DNA from 2 places in the Lysinibacillus irui genome. Region 1 is predicted to be linked to the other one. Evidence: a T-box and tRNA genes for the amino acid it is inferred to sense, from the RefSeq annotation. Region 1 holds a T-box; the other holds one or more tRNA genes.
What was found. The T-box of region 1 lies ahead of ileS (isoleucine--tRNA ligase). A T-box ahead of a tRNA ligase gene usually reads a tRNA of that ligase, here a tRNA-Ile.

Region 1 (10,032 bases):
TAAAAACAAGGCTACGTCGAGGGCGAGAGTTACTAAAGCTACAACTACAGCATGTTGAATGGGAGGTGCTTCTGCATGAGTAAAGTGGATATTCGTGTCGTACGGGATTTATCAGAAAGCAAAAAGCGTGTGATGGCAAATGTCATTCAGCATTTAGAACAGCGTCCTGTTAAAAAATCTACTAGACGCTGGCAATATGGGCTTTTAGCCATGATTTTGAGCGTCTGTATAGGATTGTTTGTATATTTGCAATACAATGATCATCAAAAACAAACTTCTATGATCCCACCAGTATTAGATGAACGAATTTTAGAGCTTCACTTACAAAAGGATGCTTATATGAATGGAAAAAATCGACTCTATAGGGCAAGCTTTGATAGTTTTTTATATCTTGAATCGACTTTTGCTTATGCGCAATCAATGAAGTTAATCCCCTCACGGGAGCAAGTAGATAAAGAGTTAGAACTGATTATGGAGGGTTTTAGCAATGAAACTCAGCCAACGATGAAGGAACGATTACAAATGCTGCAAATTACAAAAGAAGATTTTTCTGCAAAATATGCAAAGCCAATCGCTTATAAAATGGCTACAGTTAACTTATTAATGGAGGTAAGCAGAGTCGAATATCAAAATACAAGTGATCCAATCCGGATGTGGTTCGTTGAACAAAAAGCTATGAACTATTTAAAGCAGCACTATCATAAAGACGTTGCTTCTTTACAAGAAAAATATAGAATCCCAGAGAAGGAAAGTCAAATGATGTGGAAAAGAAGTGGAACAGTCTTAGCCATCAAGGAACATGAATTTTTAGTTGTCTCTGGCGTCTTGGATAGCGAGATTGGTCAATTATCTGTAGAGGAATTAGTGAAAAAACATAGCAATGGTACGTGGTTCCCTCTAGTGGATGTCCCGAAAACATTATCAGTTGGCGATCGTGTTGAAGTACAATATAGTCAGGCAATTGGGTATGATGGTTCTCAACCTATAATCGATTTTAAAGATATCGTGGGTTTGAGAATAGTAGAAGAATATTAATAAAATAAAGGCTACCATTCAAAAATATAGGATGCATAGCCTTTTCCTTTAATTTAAATTCCGTTACAATAGTTGTAATATTTTCCTTAAATGGAGGTGTTGGGTTGTTATTTGCTATAGTAGATTTTACAACAGCCTTTTTCCTAAGCTTACCTCTTCTACTAATTTATTTTAAGAGTAGGTCGCAGCAAGAGACTCCTTGGCGTTGGTCGTTTCCTCTATGGTTATTCAATTACCTGAGTATTCGATATTTCGTTTCAGATGGAGAGCTATTTTGGGTTGTCCTTTGCTGGCAGCTACTATTTTTATGGCCAATTAGTCTAGTAATATATCTTCATTTATACAAAAAGGAAAAGAATTGGTCGTTTTACATAGGTTTGAAGAAAAAGCATGTTGTTTTTGTGGCAGCATTAATGGCGCTATTTGCGAGCTCTCTCGTGTATTCACTTTTTCTGGCAAATCAACAGGTAGTTGCTTTTCACCAGCAGGTAATGCAAGAGCTCGAGGCCAGCCCGGATCGTCAGCTTTATTTGATAAACAATACGATTGCACCTTCCACACTGCTCGATGTAGCTGATCATATAGCTGAGGTTCGAAAGGGACAGGTTTATGCATCTACTTTGCCTTGGCGAAGCAAGGTTGTTGTGCATCAGGATAATTGGCAAAAGGAATTTACATATGTTCGTTTTTATAATGGTTGGAGGCTAGATGGGCTATACCAAGAAAGTAATTGGGAGAATCAAAAAGATTAAGTAAGGGGAGTCAACCAGTTGCTACAATACGTTTGAAGGAAGATGAGTTAAAGAATAAATTAATGACATTTTTTTGCGATGCTGGAGCAAGGATTAGAGCAAGATGAGGTAATTCAATTAGTGCAGAAAATGCCATCAACAGTAGTTACATTAAAGAGTCAATTAGCTGAAGAGCATTACAGAAACGCAGTATTCAATTACAAAACATTGCTAAAAAGCTTTTTTATCCAAACATATAATCAATCAAAATATGCGACCCTTCATCAACAAATCGCCACTTGTCTTAACGAGTTATCATAGGCGAAACATGATTGACAAACATTGGCTAATTTGATACGATGACATGCAATAAAAGCATACAAATTCGTTGATGAGAAAGAGTAGTGTTTCATTTTGTTCTACAGAGAGCCGGCAGTTGGTGGAAGTCGGTGTGCAGATGTTACATGAAAATCCTCTCTGAGAAGGTTAGCTGAAGAAAGTAAGCTAACCCGGGTGTCTACCGTTAAAAAGAACACGTATGATTGTACGTTGCTGAGTGCTATTGACCATTGTGTTAATAGAATTAGGGTGGTATTCGCGGTTAACCCCGTCCCTTTTCTTGGGACGGGGTTTTTTGTATGCCTTTTATACAAATTTGATTGTATAGGAGGAACTAATATGCAGGTAGAACAAAAGAAAGAAACAACGGTTGAACGAGAAACACGGATTCGAGCTTTGTGGGAACAAGAGGATACCTTTGCACAATCCGTAACCAATCGCGCTGGACAGCAGCCATTTGTATTTTACGAAGGACCACCGACAGCAAATGGTTTACCACACGTCGGCCATGCATTTGGCAGAACAATTAAAGATGTTGTAGCTCGCTATAAAACAATGCAAGGTTTTTTCGTTGAACGAAAAGCAGGCTGGGATACACATGGATTGCCTGTGGAGTTAGGGGTAGAAAAGACATTAGGTATCTCTGGAAAACAAGAGATTGAAAATTACGGGGTAGAGCGTTTTATCCAAGCATGTAAAAATAGCGTTTTTACTTACGAACAGAAGTGGCGATCCTTTACAGAACAGCTAGGTTACTGGCTCGATATGGATGATCCTTATCTTACACTAAGTAATGATTACATCGAGTCCGTCTGGCATATTTTAAGTCATGTTCATAAGGAAAATCGTTTATATAAAGGGCATCGGGTGTCACCATATTGCCCTAGCTGTCAAACGTCCTTAAGCTCTCATGAAGTGGCACAGGGCTACAAGGATATCAAAGATTTATCTGTGACAGCCATGTTTAAGCGACAGGATCACGACGAATATTTCTTAGGCTGGACGACGACACCGTGGACTTTACCTGCCAATGTTGCTTTGGCAATGAATCCTGCACTTAAATATGTACGTGTAAAGCATGCAAATAACGTATACATCCTGGCTAAATCACTTGTAGCAAAGGTATTTTCAGAGCCTATAGAAATAGTAAGTGAGCATGATGGGCATGAGTTTGCGGGTGTTTCCTATCACCCACCATTTTCTTATGTAAAGGTCGATAAAGGGCATGTTGTTGTCATGGCAGATTATGTGACAGAGCACAGTGGTACAGGGATTGTGCATATCGCACCTGCCTATGGTGAGGACGATTATAAAACAGTTCAGCACCATGGTTTATCCTTTATTAATGTAGTGGACTTGAAAGGGTGCTATACAGATGAAGTACCAGAGCTTGTCGGGCGATTCGTGAAAGATTGTGATGTCGATATTATAAAAATGCTTGCAAAAAAAGAGCTGTTATTTGCAAAAGAAAAATATGAGCATAGCTATCCACATTGCTGGCGCTGTGATTCACCATTGTTGTATTACGCAACAGATAGCTGGTTTATCAAGATGTCATCCTTAAAGGAGCAGCTTTTACAAAATAATCAACAAGTGACATGGTATCCAGGTCATATTAAGGATGGTCGATTTGGCAACTTCCTAGAAAATTTAGTGGATTGGAACATCAGCCGAAACCGCTACTGGGGGACACCGCTCAATGTATGGGTTTGTCAGGGTTGCGGTCATGAGGAGGCTCCAAACAGTATCGCAGCATTAATAAAATTAGCCAAAGGGGCTGTTGATGAGCAAATAGAGCTTCATAAACCATTTATCGATGACATTGTCTGCACTTGTCCTCAGTGTCAGGGAGACATGAAGCGTACACCTGAAGTAATTGATGTTTGGTTTGATAGTGGCTCGATGCCATTTGCGCAGCAGCACTATCCTTTTGAAGATGTGGCGACTTTTCACAATCAATTTCCAGCAAATGTCGTTATTGAAGGGATTGACCAAACACGAGGTTTTTTCTATAGTTTATTAGCCGTATCGACCTTGTTTACAGGGAAGCCACCTTATAAAAATGTCCTATCGTTAGGGCATGTGTTAGATGAGCATGGGCAGAAGATGTCTAAAAGTAAAGGCAATGCTTTAGAACCAGTTGAATTAATCGAGCAGTATGGAGCGGATGCTTTACGCTGGGCCTTTCTAGTAGATAGCTCCCCTTGGAATCCGAAGCGCTTTTCCAAGAAAATTGTATTGGATGCGAAATCAAAGCTAGTAGATACACTTGATCATACGTTTAAATTTTATGAAATGTATGCCACAATCGATGGGTTTACGTATGATGCCTCAAATACTGGTACACGGTCACATTTAGATCATTGGATTTTGTCTCGCTTACATCACACTATCCGAGTTGTGACAGCTGCCATGGATGATTACCAATTTACGCAGGCGACTAGGGAAATTGCCCAATTGGTGGAGGAGTTAAGCAATTGGTATATTCGCCGTTCTCGTGCCAGATTTTGGGCAAATGGGCTGACTGTAGATAAACGAGGAGCATTTAGTACACTTTACGAGCTTCTAACATCTATTTGTCAATTACTAGCTCCGTTTACTCCATTTATAGCAGAAGATATTTACCGACAATTATGTGGGAAAAGTGTCCATCTTGAAAACTATCCAATATGTAACGAGCAGCTAATGGATGTGAGGCTGGAACAAGAAATGACATTGGTGTTAACAGTAGTGGAACTAGGACGTAGTATACGCAATAGCCAGGGGATGAAGGTTAAGCAACCTTTAAGTGAACTCATTGTTGCAGTAAATGGTGAGTTGGCAGATTACCAAGTCTATAATGAGCTCATTCAAGATGAGTTAAATATCAAGTTCTGTAGATGGACGCATGACTTTTCAGCCTATGAACTTGTCTATTATAAGCTGAACTTTAAAACAGCAGGAGCGGCATTTGGTTCAAAGGTGAATCAGGTAAAAGACTATGTAACGACATTAACAAATGAAGAGAAAAATAAGTTACAGCAACAAGGGGCATTAGATATCGTAATTGAAGATCAACAGCTTACATTGCTGTCAACGCATGTGGTCGCAGAATCCGTCGTGAAGGAGCATTATATAAAAGCAGAGGATAGCACTTGTCGTGTCTTGCTCAATGTACAACTAACGGAGAGCTTATTACAAGAGGGGCAAATGCGAGAATTGATCCGTACAATTCAAGATGCACGTAAAAAATGGCAGCTACCAGTGGAGCAATATGTGTCGATTGCCTTTAATGGGAGTTCGGAAGTCTTATCTATCATCCAGCAGCACGAAACTTTATTACAAGCAAATGTGTTGGTCAAAGCTCTGCATTATGGTGTGGAATGGCACGAAGAAACATCGATAGATACAGCACTGTTTAATGAAAAGCTTACAATTTTTGTTGCGCTATAAGAAAAATGCTCAGGTTACCGCCTGAGCATTTTCTATGTATGCTACAGGAAGCCACTTGCAAGATAACAGGCTGTTGCCCATATAAAGATGGCAGAGCATTTATTAAATAATCGCATTAGTTTTCCAGAGCGATCCAGTTTTTTGAACGAGGCTCCCGTCAAAGTAAGTCCGAAAAACCACAGCCAGGAAATTAAGACACAGGCGAGGGTAAAAATGATTTGCTCTGTACCACTATATTTTAATGCGCTCGTCCCAATAACACCGATTGTATCTAATATCGCATGTGGATTGAGGAGCGACACAGAGAGTGCAAAGAATATTTGTTTTTTTACAGGCAGTGCTTCGCTATTAGTGGTAGATGACGGATTTGAACGCCAAATACTATAGCCCATATAAAGTAAGAACACGATACCAACCGCCATTAACGTAATTCGTAACCACTCAAATTGTAGGACAATTAATGATAAACCGAATACCGCTAGTAAAATCAACATTGTATCACAGATAGCTGCTGTCACACTTGCAGGCAATGCTTTGAATACATTTGGTTGTGTAGCACCTTGCGAAAAAACAAAAACATTTTGTACGCCTAATGGCAATATAAGACCAAATGCTAAAATGATACCATGAAGAAAAGCTTCCAACGACAATCCCTCCTTTCACTCTTCATTTTAGTTATGGTATAACTAAAAGAAAACGACCAATTGGATGGTTTTTTAGCCACCCAATTTTCTAGAATGGAAGGGGATGAATCATGAGCTGGCAGCCAAATAGACAAAGTGACTCCACGTTACAGCAACAAATTGTTCACTGGGTAATCGCTCAAGTGGAACGAGGGGACTGGGTGGCAGGGACAAAACTTCCTACCCAACGACAATTGGCTATGCAGTTTGAAGTAAATCGGAGTACAGTTCAACAGGCTTTGGAGGAATTAAAAGCAATAGGCATTCTTGAGGCAAAGATAGGCTCTGGTGTTTATGTCACTGACAATTCCTGGCATGCATTACTTCAGCAAACACAGCCGAATTGGCAAACCTATATCGAAACAAGTATTCATAAGCCAAATTACCACACCATCCAATTGATAAATGAATACGAGCAGCGTGATGATGTCATTCGATTAGGAACGGGTGAGCTTGCTCCTGACTTGTTACCAACTGAGGAAATGGAGTCTTCACTTAGAGAACTATCATTTCAGCCGAAAAGCTTAGGTTATTCTTCACCACAGGGCAATGATCAACTTCGTGCAGCAATCTGTCACTATGTTAAAAAAAGAGGAATCGATGCTGAGCCCCAACATGTCTGTATTGTTTCGGGTGCGCTGCAGGCATTGCAGTTAATTGCCGTTGGTTTATTAGAACAAGGGTCGATCGTATTTCAGGAACCAACCTCCTATCTAAACTCTGTCCATCCATTTCAATCGGTCGGTATGCAGATGATTGGCGTTCACCGTGATAATCAACTTGCCCAAACATTAGCTCAACGGAAACGAAAAAAACAAGCAGTCTTTTACACTATTCCTACTTTACATAATCCAACTGGATATGTTTGGACAGCACAGGAAAAAAAGCTACTGTATGAAGCCTGTCAAGCAACGCGAATTCCAATAATCGAGGACGATGTCTATCAAGATTTGCTTTTTGAAGCTACATCTCCACCGATTAAAGCAATGGATCGAAGCGGGCAAGTCCTTTATATGGGGAGCGTCTCTAAAACCTTAAGTCCTGGGCTCCGCATCGGCTGGCTTATCGGCCCAACAACCGTCATCGAACGACTGGCAGATATTAAAATGCAAACAGACTATGGCTCAAGTGCCATCTCACAGGAAATAGTATTACATTGGTTGCAATCAGGGAAATATGACAAACATATCGTAGGTTTACGCCAACAATTACAAGATCGAGCCGATTTTACAGAACGTATTTTGCAGGAAAAATTTAAGGATATCGCAAGTTGGGATAAACCAAAGGGAGGCTTCTATATTTGGCTCAAGTTTCATGAGCCTCTTGTAGATAAAGAGTTTTTTCTAAAGCTATTGCAACAACAAGTATTAATTAACCCAGGCTATATTTATGATCCTCAAGAACATCACCATATTCGATTATCTTACTCATATGCATCCTATGAGGAATTACAGGAAGGCCTACAAAACTTGCATGACTGTGTCGTCGACGCTATGGGAAAGTGAGATATTGAGTGAAATCGGTATTATTTTAGGGGGATTTGCTCCAATTAGGGTGCAAGGTGATCTAAAAAGCAGGAGAACCGCTCCAACAAGGATGCAAGGTGATCCAAAAAGCGAGGAAACCGCTCCAAATAGGATGCAAGGTGATCCAAAAAGCGGGAGAATCGCTCCAACAAGGATGCAAGGTGATCCAAAAAGCGAGAGAACCGCTCCCAATTCGATAGAAAGTGCTCCATAAAGAGGGGAAAGCGCTCCAACTAGAGTGAAAGGTGATCCAAAAAGCGGGAGAACCGCTCCAACAAGGATGCAAGGTGATCCAAAAAGCGAGGAAACCGCTCCATCTAGAGTAAAAGGTGATCCAAAAAGCGGGAGAACCGCTCCAAAATAGATGGAAAGCGCTCCACAATGAGAGGAAACCGCTCCAACTAGAGTGAAAGGTGATCCAAAAAACGGGGAAACCGCTCCAAATAAGATGCAAGGTGATCCAAACCGCGGGAGAACCGCTCCAAAATAGATGGAAAGCGCTCCACAAAGAGGGGAAACCGCTCCACAAAGAGGGGAAACCGCTCCAACTAGAGTGAAAGGTGATCCAAAAAGCGAGAGAACTGCTCCAAAATAGAAGAGAAGCGCTCCAAAATCGATAGAAAGCGCTCCAAAAAACGGGGAAACCGCTCCAAATAGGATGCAAGGTGATCCAAACCGCGGGAGAACCGCACCAAAATAGATGGAAAGCGCTCCACAATGAGAGGAAACCGCTCTAAATAGAGTGAAAGGTGATCCAAAAAGCGAGGAAAGCGCTCTAAAATGTAGGGAAGCCACTACAAATTGAGTAGCACGAAGTAACTAACGAAAAAATCTACAATTCCTTTTAATAATTCCAACCTGAGTCACTTCACCAACATAAAGAAAAGTGAATAATCAAAGCATTGCACCCATACATTTTAGAAGAATCATAGCGGAAAGAGGTGAACGTTTGGAGAATTTGCCACCAGGTTATTTTCAGGTGCCACAGCCTGTTAGGAGTGATGGAGCAGGAGGGGTGGATAAGGGGCCACGAGATATTATGCGGGATTTAGAAAATCCTGATATGCTGGTACCGCCAACGACTGATGCGGGGTTGATTCCTAATTTGCGCTTTTCGTTTTCGGATAAGCATATGACCTTAAATCAGGGGGGATGGTCTCGGGAAATTACGGTTCGTGAATTGCCGATTGCTACGACATTAGCGGGTGTTAATATGAGTTTGACACCTGGAGGCGTGCGTGAGCTGCATTGGCATCAGCAGGCAGAATGGTCTTATATGCTCCTTGGTTATGCACGCATTACCGCAGTCGATCAAAATGGCTGTAACTTTATTGCTGATGTGGGACCAGGTGATTTATGGTATTTCCCGCCAGGAATCCCTCATTCTATTCAGGGACTAGAGGGCGGTTGTGAATTTTTATTAGTGTTTGATGATGGGAATTTCTCCGATCTCAATACACTCTCGATTTCGGATTGGTTTGCCCATACGCCAAAAGAAGTATTGTCGGCTAATTTTGGTGTTCCTCTGAGTGCCTTCCAACATATTCCGAACGAACAAGTGTATATATATCAAGATAAGGTTCCAGGACCCATAGATTCACAAAAAGTACAATCTCCCTATGGCAAGGTTCCACAATCTTTTAAACATCGTTTGTTAGCTCAGCCTCCATTGAAAACACTGGGAGGCAGTGTGCGCATAGTTGATTCGACTAATTTTCCCATTTCAAAAAATATTGCGGCTGCACTGGTAGAAATTGAGCCTGGTGCGATGAGGGAATTACATTGGCATCCTAATAACGATGAATGGCAATATTACTTACAAGGAAAAGGACGGATGACTGTTTTTACAGGGAATGGTACAGCTCGAACATTCGATTATCGAGCGGGAGATGTTGGGTATGTTCCATTTGCTACGGGTCATTATATTGAAAATACAGGCACAGAACCACTATGGTTTTTAGAAATGTTTAAAAGTGACCGGTTCCAGGATGTATCCTTAAATCAATGGATGGCTCTCACGCCAACTGAATTGGTGCAAAGTAATTTACGGGTCGGCCCTGAGTTGTTACATGCCTTAAGAAAGGAAAAATGGCCGGTGGTGAAATATCCTGGTTTTTCCTATTATCCGAAATAGCAAAGCAGGTGAAAAAATTCTCACCTGCTTTTTGATTAATATTGATATTTTGTGCGTGTTAACAGCAAAATGGCGATAGCGGGCACTGTACATATGAGCATGGCTGCGAAGGATAGTCCAGGCGATAGTTCATATAAATAGCCTCCTAAAAA
Region 2 (10,032 bases), 1.1 Mb from region 1:
GCCTTGCGGCGCTAGATCCTAAGTCTAGTGCGTCTGCCAATTCCGCCACACCCGCTTATTATTATTTCAAAATGGTGAGCCATGAAGGACTCGAACCTTCGACCCTCTGATTAAAAGTCAGATGCTCTACCAACTGAGCTAATGGCTCGAAAAAATGGTGCCGGCTATAGGAATCGAACCCACGACCTACTGATTACAAGTCAGTTGCTCTACCTGCTGAGCTAAACCGGCATATGGTGGAGGATGACGGGCTCGAACCGCCGACCCCCTGCTTGTAAGGCAGGTGCTCTCCCAGCTGAGCTAATCCTCCTGGGTATTATGCCTAGCGACGTCCTACTCTCACAGGGGGAAGCCCCCAACTACCATCGGCGCTAAAGAGCTTAACTTCCGTGTTCGGTATGGGAACGGGTGTGACCTCTTTGCCATCATCACTAGACTATTTTATGTATCTTGTTTTGAAGTTGTTTACCTGTCCTTCAAGACAAGAATTATTGTATAACGTTTTTTAACATTGTGCAATACTTTTTTATAAAAAAAAGAAATTATTACTTTTTAAAGATATTTTTGTTAAGTAAGAGAAAATATTGCCCTACAAAATATTATATCAATTGTTGTTTCAAAAGAAAACAATTATTTTTCTTGATATGTTTTATAGCCTAAAATCTATAATAAAACAAGTGAAGGTCTTATAATTTCCCTCACTTGTTATCTAATGAAATGGTTGAAAGCTCTATTGTTAATCTTGTAATCTCTTCAATTGTTGTCGAAGGTCCAAAAGAGATTCTAAAAAATTGGCGTGCTGCTTCCAAAGAAAAACCCATCGATAAAATAGCCTTCGTTCCAGATTCACTATGAATATCACATGCGCTACCTGTAGAGATACAGATTCCCGACTCGTTCAGCTTTAAAAGAACATATTGGCCCTCTACTCTATCCATCATTACACCACAAATATTAGGTAATTGCTGCTTACATTCTATTAGCTTGCATGTTTCAGGCAGTTTACTTTTTAAAACTCCTCTTAACATCACATAATGTTGTAATTCATATTGATAGTTTTCAATTGCAGCTGCAAAGGCCACAATTGCAGGCGTATCTAATGTACCTCCTCTTAACCCTCTTTCATGTGTCACACCTGGTGTTAATGCTTGCACGCGGATGGAGGGATTTAGATAAACCGCACCACACCCCTTTGGCCCACCTATTTTATGAGCCGAAATTGTAATAGCATCTATTCCTTTTGGTATAGCTAATTTTCCAAATGACTGAACACAATCAATATGACAGTAAACACCTGATTCTCCTGCCAGCTCTATTATTTTCTTCAGAGGCTGAATGGAGCCAATCTCTGAATTAACATGTTGAATGGTAATCAAAGCCGTGTCTAATCGTATTGTTTTTTGAAGTTCCTGCAAATCAATACAACCATCCTTCTGTAACGGCAATTTTGTCACTTCATACCCCATTTTCTCAAGTGTATTCAAAGCTGCGTGCACTGACGTATGCTCAGCTTGAGATGAAATAATATGCTTCCCTTTTTTAGAGGCTAGCGCTAATGACAAGATGGCCATAATATTTCCTTCTGTTCCGCTCCCAGTGAAAATAATACCATCGCTAGTTACGCCTAGAGCTTGCGCTACAACTTCTCTTGACTGTTGTACGAAATAATGCGCTTGTCCTCCTAGATCATGAAGACTTGAACTGTTTCCATAATAACGCTGCGCTACCCCTATATAGGCATCAAGAGCTTCCTTCGTCATAGGTGACGTTGCAGCATAATCCATATAAATCATCATATTCTTCCTCTCTAATTCATCGGGTCTTGTTTTCTTTTTTATTTTATGTAAAGATAGGTGTCAAGACAACTGTAAAGAAGGTATAACTATGGATGTAAAGACAGACGTCCTTATCATCGGCAGTGGTATTGCAGCACTTCAGGCTGCTTTACTACTCGAAGAACATTTTCAAATACAAATTGTTACAAAATCTTCTGTTTATATGAGTAGCTCTTATCGTGCACAAGGTGGTATAGCAGCCGTTACAAGCAAAGAAGATCATATTAAACATCATATTGCTGATACATTGAAAGCTGGAGAATATCATCATGAAAAAAGAAATGTGGAAACACTTATAGAAGACGGCACTAAAATTATGCAGAACTATTTAAAAACTGGTCTCCCAATTGATCGTCACCTCGATGGAAAACCTGTTCTAGGACTAGAGGGGGCACATAGTCATCATCGTATTTTACATGCAGGTGGTGATCGAACTGGTCAAATTTTCATAGATTATTTGCTTCATAAACTTTCACCCAAAACAAAGGTCAATTGTTATGAAATGGCTTATGAGCTTTTACTGAATACAGATGGTGATTGTATAGGTGTACTCACTAAAGGCGAAAAAGGGATTAAACGCTATTTGGCTCATCATGTTATTTTAGCCACAGGAGGTGCAGGGGCACTTTATTCAAGCACATCCAATTATCCAAACAATACAGGAGATGGTATTGCTTTAGCATTTCGTGCAGGCGCTGCGATCAGTGATATGGAATTTATGCAGTTTCATCCAAGTTTACTATGGTGTGAAAATAAGGCAAAAGGTTTAATCTCCGAAGCTGTACGAGGTGCAGGCGGTACCTTTGTAGATGCACAGTGTAAACCTATTATGAAAGGCTTACATCCACAAGGTGACTTAGCCCCTAGGCATATTACGGCACACGCACTATTTACTAAACGTGCTGCTGGGGAGGAAACGTTTATTGATATTGCCACCATCCAAAACTTTGATGCAAAATTCCCAGCAATTGCTCAGCTCTGCTATGACAATCAAGTTCATTTGCAAGATGGTTTAATCCCTGTGGCTCCAGGTAGTCATTTTTTAATGGGTGGTGTTATTGCTGATGACAACGGTAGAACTACTATCCCAAACTTATATGCAGTTGGTGAAGTGGCTTGTACAGGTGTCCATGGAGCGAACCGTTTAGCAAGTAATTCTCTATTGGAGGGCATTACATTTGGTCAAAAAATGGCGTATTTCATTATTCAACAAGGTTGTCATCAAAAAAATTTTTTACTTGACCAACCTCAATATGCTGATAAAAAACCACCTTTATTTAGCAAACAGCAATTACAGCAACGTATGATGCAGTTTGTAGGCATCGTTAGAAATATCGATGATTTACAGTACTTTGTTCAGCAACTCCCCTCTCTACAATCTCTTCTTCACACTAATCTAGAGGGTATGGAGCAAGCAGAATTGGAACTATTTATGATGCATGTTGTCGCAACACTGATGACACATGCGGCCATTATAAGAACTGAAACACGTGGTGCCCACATACGTACAGATAAATCCGAAATGGATGCACAATGGGCAAGCCGGTGGATTATTTTTTCGCAAGGACAATTGAAAGTGAGGAACTCATTGTATGAATATCATCAAACTCGAGGAAATGCTCAAACAGTTTTTTAATGAAGATTTAGGTGATGGGGATTTATCGAGTGAATTTATTTTTTCAGCCGAACAACAGGGATCTTTTTCGTTTTATGCTAAAGAAAAAGGAATTTTTTGCGGAGCTCTCATTATTGAGCATGGCTTTCTTCTACTAGATCGTTCTATGGAAATTTATCTTCATAAAAAGGATGGAGAGACAGTAGATGCAGGCGATATACTAGCCGTGATAAAAGGTCCCTTACAAAAATTGTTAATAGGCGAACGTGTCATCTTAAATCTTATTCAACGTATGTCTGCCATTGCAACAGCTACTCACCAAGCAGTCCAAGAAACGATAGGTACGCATGCGAAAATATGTGATACTCGTAAAACAATGCCTGGCATGCGTATGCTTGATAAATATGCAGTGAGAGTCGGTGGTGCTTTTAATCATCGAAATGGACTGTATGATGCCATCATGTTAAAAGATAATCATCTTGCCTTTGCAGGTAGTATAACAAAAGCTGTTCAGACCGCTAGAGAGAAAGTCGGTCATACCGTGAAAATTGAAGTAGAAATTGAAACAAAGGAACAGCTAGATGAAGCCATCATTGCTGGAGTAGATATCATTATGTTTGATAACCGCAGTCCAGAAGAAATTCGAGATTGGCTTCCTTCTGTCCCCCCTACTATTGCAACAGAAGCTTCAGGGGGTATCACACTGGATAATTTAAAGGCTTATGCACAGTCAGGTGTTCAGTGGATTTCACTTGGTTCATTAACCCATTCTGTCAAAGCTTTTGATATTAGTGCACTTGTTCAAATGAAAGGAGCTCATTCCCTTGTCCATCACTAGTTTATTACAACAGACGACACTACTTCCTGAGCATTATCGGACATTATCCGTAGAGGAAATGGAATCTCGTATTTTAGCAATAAAGAAAAAATTAGGCTCTAAACTTTTTATCCCAGGACACCATTATCAAAAAGATGAGGTTATTCAATTTGCTGATGCAACTGGTGATTCTCTACAACTAGCTCAATTATCTGCCGCTAATAAGGAGGCTGAACATATCGTATTTTGTGGTGTACATTTTATGGCAGAAACGGCAGACATGCTGACAATGAAACAGCAACATGTCTATTTACCAGATATGCGTGCAGGCTGTTCGATGGCTGATATGGCGAATATTTATCAAACAGAACAAGCATGGCCAATCCTTCAACAGCTCTTTGGCGATACGATTATTCCTCTAACTTATGTCAATTCAACCGCGGCCATTAAAGCCTTTACGGGACGACATGGTGGTGCCTGTGTTACATCATCGAATGCAAGGGAGCTTGTTCAATGGGCATTTACACAAAAACAGCGTATTTTCTTTTTACCCGATCAACATTTAGGGAGAAATACCGCCTATGATTTAGGTATTCCCCTTGAAAATATGGCCGTTTGGAATCCTCATAAAAATATGCTCGAAACTAAGGAATCACTTGAAAACATCCAGGTTATTCTGTGGAAGGGTCATTGTTCTGTGCATGAGGGGTTTACAGTTCAACATACGGAAGTCATTCGCAAAGAACATCCCACAATGAGAATTATTGTTCATCCAGAATGTAGTCGTGAAGTTGTTGCAGCAGCTGATGATGCCGGCTCGACAAAATACATTATTGATACAATCAATCGAGCACCAAGCGGATCTGCATGGGCCATTGGAACAGAAATGAACCTTGTCAATCGTATCATTAAGCAACATCCAGATAAACATATTATTTCGCTAAATGAAAATTTTTGTCCTTGTCTAACTATGAACCGAATAGACCTTCCACATTTACTATGGAGTCTTGAAAGTATTGAACAGGGGCAACCTCATAATCGTATACAAGTAGATGAACATACTACCGCTGAAGCACTTAGCTCACTTGAAAGAATGCTTGTACGGGGGTAACAAGAAGAATTTTAAAAGCAGACATGTTGTTGTATCAATATTTCTGCTTTTTTTGTAAAGTTAAGGAGTTATGAAAAACGTCGTTCATTTTTTGATATGACTTATACTTTTTCATTAAGGATGTTGGGAATTAAATGAAATCCATTTACTTGTAGAAATTGACATGGATTTATTTTCTATGATAATGTCGATTTGGAGGTGATAATCAATGGCTTTTCAATCGAAAAATATATTTATCAATTTACCAGTAAAAGATCTTAACAAATCAATCAACTTTTTTAAAGACTTAGGTTTTGAATTCAATCAACAATTTAGTGATGAAACAACAGCTTCAATGATTATTAGCGAAAATATCTTTGCATTAATAATGGTAGAAGAACGATTCAAAGGATTTACAAAGAAGGAGATTGCAGATACAGCTACTTCTGCAGAGGCGATATTATGTCTTTCCGCTGAAAACCGAGAACAAGTAGATCAATTAGTAAATAAAGCACTAGCCTCTGGTGGTAAACCTTACAGTAAACCACAAGATCACGGATTTATGTACGGCTGGGGATTCCAAGATGTAGATGGGCATATTTGGGAAGTAGTATATATGGATGAAAGCGCACTAAATAATGAGTAATTATATATCTATCTAAATATAAAAAAAACAGTAGCTGCAAATGCAGTTACTGTTTTTTAGTATGACCCGTACGGGATTCGAACCCGTGTTACCGCCGTGAAAGGGCGGTGTCTTAACCACTTGACCAACGGGCCAATGGCGGAGAAGGAGGGATTTGAACCCTCGCGCCGGTTACCCGACCTACACCCTTAGCAGGGGCGCCTCTTCAGCCTCTTGAGTACTTCCCCAAATAAAAAATGGCTCCGAAGGCAGGACTCGAACCTGCGACAACCTGATTAACAGTCAGGTGCTACTACCAACTGAGCTACTTCGGAATAATGGTGGGCCTAAATGGACTCGAACCATCGACCTCACGCTTATCAGGCGTGCGCTCTAACCAGCTGAGCTATAGGCCCTTGGAGCGGGTGATGGGAATCGAACCCACGACATCAGCTTGGAAGGCTGAGGTTTTACCATTAAACTACACCCGCATAAATGGTGGGTCAGGACGGAATCGAACCGCCGACACTTAGAGCTTCAATCTAATGCTCTACCAACTGAGCTACTGACCCATTTCGTCCATGCTAAGCTTGCTCACTCTTTTGCTTCTCATGTTTTTCATTATAATAATGGCGGTCCCGACCGGGATCGAACCGGCGATCTCCTGCGTGACAGGCAGGCATGTTAACCGCTACACCACGGGACCTTTTGGTTGCGGGGGCCGGATTTGAACCAACGACCTTCGGGTTATGAGCCCGACGAGCTACCACTGCTCCACCCCGCGATAATGATATTCTGTTTCGAGTTTTTAAAGCACCATTTATAAAAATTTAAAACTGGAGGAGGTAGAGGGATTCGAACCCCCGCGCGGTGTTACCCGCCTGTCGGTTTTCAAGACCGATCCCTTCAGCCAGACTTGGGTATACCTCCGTTACACTATATAAATGGTGGACCTTGCAGGACTCGAACCTGCGACCGGACGGTTATGAGCCGTCTGCTCTAACCAACTGAGCTAAAGGTCCTTTAAGATGGCGGCAGAGGGGATCGAACCCCCGACCTTACGGGTATGAACCGTACGCTCTAGCCAGCTGAGCTACGCCGCCAGGATCTTTATACTGGTTATTTACTATGGTGGAGCCTAGCGGGATCGAACCGCTGACCTCCTGCGTGCAAGGCAGGCGCTCTCCCAGCTGAGCTAAGGCCCCATAATTTTAGGAAATGGTCGGGAAGACAGGATTCGAACCTGCGACCCCTTGGTCCCAAACCAAGTGCTCTACCAAGCTGAGCTACTTCCCGTTCGTTCTTTTGGCGCGCCCGACAGGAGTCGAACCCATAACCTTCTGATCCGTAGTCAGACGCTCTATCCAATTGAGCTACGGGCGCATAATAAATGGTGCCGAGGACCGGAATCGAACCGGTACGGTAGTCACCTACCGCAGGATTTTAAGTCCTGTGCGTCTGCCAGTTCCGCCACCCCGGCACATTTGGAGCGGAAGACGAGGTTCGAACTCGCGACCCCCACCTTGGCAAGGTGGTGTTCTACCACTGAACTACTTCCGCATGTGCATAAGTTTTTTTATCTGGCAATGAAAATAATGGTGCGGGTGAAGGGAGTCGAACCCCCACGCCTTGCGGCGCTAGATCCTAAGTCTAGTGCGTCTGCCAATTCCGCCACACCCGCTTATTATTATTTCAAAATGGTGAGCCATGAAGGACTCGAACCTTCGACCCTCTGATTAAAAGTCAGATGCTCTACCAACTGAGCTAATGGCTCGAAAAAATGGTGCCGGCTATAGGAATCGAACCCACGACCTACTGATTACAAGTCAGTTGCTCTACCTGCTGAGCTAAACCGGCATATGGTGGAGGATGACGGGCTCGAACCGCCGACCCCCTGCTTGTAAGGCAGGTGCTCTCCCAGCTGAGCTAATCCTCCTGGGTATTATGCCTAGCGACGTCCTACTCTCACAGGGGGAAGCCCCCAACTACCATCGGCGCTAAAGAGCTTAACTTCCGTGTTCGGTATGGGAACGGGTGTGACCTCTTTGCCATCATCACTAGACTTGCACGTAGATGTGCTGTCTTCTGCATTACAATAAGGATATAGCATTCTTAGCAGAAGTTCCTATATGTTAAGCTTCAAAATACAGTATGTATAAAAGCTCTTATGAAAGAGTTGTTCTTTCAAAACTGGATAAACGTACATTGACTGCTTCAAACAATTTGGTTAAGTCCTCGATCGATTAGTATTCGTCAGCTCCATGTGTCACCACACTTCCACCTCGAACCTATCTACCTCATCGTCTTTGAGGGATCTTACTTACTTGCGTAATGGGAAATCTCATCTTGAGGGGGGCTTCATGCTTAGATGCTTTCAGCACTTATCCCGTCCACACATAGCTACCCAGCGATGCCTTTGGCAAGACAACTGGTACACCAGCGGTGTGTCCATCCCGGTCCTCTCGTACTAAGGACAGCTCCTCTCAAATTTCCTACGCCCACGACGGATAGGGACCGAACTGTCTCACGACGTTCTGAACCCAGCTCGCGTACCGCTTTAATGGGCGAACAGCCCAACCCTTGGGACCGACTACAGCCCCAGGATGCGATGAGCCGACATCGAGGTGCCAAACCTCCCCGTCGATGTGGACTCTTGGGGGAGATAAGCCTGTTATCCCCGGGGTAGCTTTTATCCGTTGAGCGATGGCCCTTCCATGCGGAACCACCGGATCACTAAGCCCGTCTTTCGACCCTGCTCGACTTGTAGGTCTCGCAGTCAAGCTCCCTTGTGCCTTTACACTCTACGAATGATTTCCAACCATTCTGAGGGAACCTTTGGGCGCCTCCGTTACCTTTTAGGAGGCGACCGCCCCAGTCAAACTGTCCGCCTGACACTGTCTCCTGCCCCGCTAAGGGGCATGGGTTAGAATTTCAATACAACCAGGGTAGTATCCCACCGACGCCTCCTTCGAAGCTGGCGCTCCGAGATCTCTGGCTCCTACCTATCCTGTACAAGTTGTACCAAAATTCAATATCAGGCTACAGTAAAGCTCCACGGGGTCTTTCCGTCCTGTCGCGGGTAACCTGCATCTTCACAGGTACTATAATTTCACCGAGTCTCTCGTTGAGACAGTGCCCAGATCGTTACGCCTTTCGTGCGGGTCGGAACTTACCCGACAAGGAATTTCGCTACCTTAGGACCGTTATAGTTACGGCCGCCGTTTACTGGGGCTTCAATTCGCAGCTTCGCTTGCGCTAACCACTCCTCTTAACCTTCCAGCACCGGGCAGGCGTCAGCCCCTATACGTCACCTTACGGTTTTGCAGAGACCTGTGTTTTTGCTAAACAGTCGCCTGGGCCTATTCACTGCGGCTCTCATGCGCTTGCACGCTCAAGAGCACCCCTTCTCCCGAAGTTACGGGGTCATTTTGCCGAGTTCCTTAACGAGAGTTCTCTCGCACACCTTAGGATTCTCTCCTCGACTACCTGTGTCGGTTTGCGGTACGGGCACCTCTCACCTCGATAGAGGCTTTTCTTGGCAGTGTGAAATCAGGAACTTCGTCCATACGGACTCGCCATCACAGCTCAACGTTACAGTGTGCGGATTTGCCTACACACACGCCTTACTGCTTGGACGCGCATAACCAACAGCGCGCTTACCCTATCCTACTGCGTCCCCCCATTTCTCAAACGGTGAGGAGGTGGTACAGGAATATCAACCTGTTGTCCATCGCCTACGCCTGTCGGCCTCGGCTTAGGTCCCGACTAACCCTGAGCGGACGAGCCTTCCTCAGGAAACCTTAGTCATACGGTGGACGGGATTCTCACCCGTCTTTCGCTACTCATACCGGCATTCTCACTTCTAAGCGCTCCACCAGTCCTTCCGGTCTGACTTCAACGCACTTAGAACGCTCTCCTACCACTGACATCGTAGATGTCAATCCACAGCTTCGGTGAATCGTTTAGCCCCGATACATTTTCGGCGCAGCGTCACTCGACCAGTGAGCTATTACGCACTCTTTAAATGATGGCTGCTTCTAAGCCAACATC

Region 2: it encodes a tRNA-Ile, which carries the amino acid that the T-box ahead of ileS (isoleucine--tRNA ligase) is inferred to sense. The anticodon was not compared.

Annotation. Positions count from the first base shown of each region.
Region 1 is NZ_CP113527.1:2,330,569-2,340,600, reverse strand. It holds gene OU989_RS11760 (sigma-70 family RNA polymerase sigma factor) at 1-83, shown strand, start outside; gene OU989_RS11755 (DUF3221 domain-containing protein) at 76-1,035, shown strand; gene OU989_RS11750 (hypothetical protein) at 1,140-1,787, shown strand; gene OU989_RS11745 (hypothetical protein) at 1,866-2,087, shown strand; T-box leader at 2,146-2,384, shown strand; gene ileS (isoleucine--tRNA ligase) at 2,445-5,537, shown strand; gene OU989_RS11735 (LysE/ArgO family amino acid transporter) at 5,579-6,181, opposite strand; gene OU989_RS11730 (aminotransferase-like domain-containing protein) at 6,292-7,725, shown strand; gene OU989_RS11725 (oxalate decarboxylase family bicupin) at 8,696-9,880, shown strand; gene OU989_RS11720 (MFS transporter) at 9,916-10,032, opposite strand, start outside.
Region 2 is NZ_CP113527.1:3,404,741-3,414,772, forward strand. It holds tRNA gene OU989_RS17125 (tRNA-Leu) at 1-55, opposite strand, end outside; tRNA gene OU989_RS17130 (tRNA-Lys) at 73-148, opposite strand; tRNA gene OU989_RS17135 (tRNA-Thr) at 156-231, opposite strand; tRNA gene OU989_RS17140 (tRNA-Val) at 235-310, opposite strand; rRNA gene rrf (5S ribosomal RNA) at 321-436, opposite strand; gene OU989_RS17150 (cysteine desulfurase family protein) at 699-1,793, opposite strand; gene nadB (L-aspartate oxidase) at 1,885-3,471, shown strand; gene nadC (carboxylating nicotinate-nucleotide diphosphorylase) at 3,428-4,288, shown strand; gene nadA (quinolinate synthase NadA) at 4,275-5,378, shown strand; gene OU989_RS17170 (VOC family protein) at 5,587-6,003, shown strand; tRNA gene OU989_RS17175 (tRNA-Glu) at 6,066-6,137, opposite strand; tRNA gene OU989_RS17180 (tRNA-Ser) at 6,140-6,230, opposite strand; tRNA gene OU989_RS17185 (tRNA-Asn) at 6,241-6,317, opposite strand; tRNA gene OU989_RS17190 (tRNA-Ile) at 6,322-6,398, opposite strand; tRNA gene OU989_RS17195 (tRNA-Gly) at 6,400-6,473, opposite strand; tRNA gene OU989_RS17200 (tRNA-Phe) at 6,479-6,554, opposite strand; tRNA gene OU989_RS17205 (tRNA-Asp) at 6,613-6,688, opposite strand; tRNA gene OU989_RS17210 (tRNA-Met) at 6,692-6,766, opposite strand; tRNA gene OU989_RS17215 (tRNA-Ser) at 6,820-6,912, opposite strand; tRNA gene OU989_RS17220 (tRNA-Ile) at 6,928-7,004, opposite strand; tRNA gene OU989_RS17225 (tRNA-Met) at 7,012-7,085, opposite strand; tRNA gene OU989_RS17230 (tRNA-Ala) at 7,112-7,187, opposite strand; tRNA gene OU989_RS17235 (tRNA-Pro) at 7,202-7,278, opposite strand; tRNA gene OU989_RS17240 (tRNA-Arg) at 7,289-7,365, opposite strand; tRNA gene OU989_RS17245 (tRNA-Leu) at 7,374-7,462, opposite strand; tRNA gene OU989_RS17250 (tRNA-Gly) at 7,468-7,542, opposite strand; tRNA gene OU989_RS17255 (tRNA-Leu) at 7,579-7,663, opposite strand; tRNA gene OU989_RS17260 (tRNA-Lys) at 7,681-7,756, opposite strand; tRNA gene OU989_RS17265 (tRNA-Thr) at 7,764-7,839, opposite strand; tRNA gene OU989_RS17270 (tRNA-Val) at 7,843-7,918, opposite strand; rRNA gene rrf (5S ribosomal RNA) at 7,929-8,044, opposite strand; rRNA gene OU989_RS17280 (23S ribosomal RNA) at 8,206-10,032, opposite strand, start outside.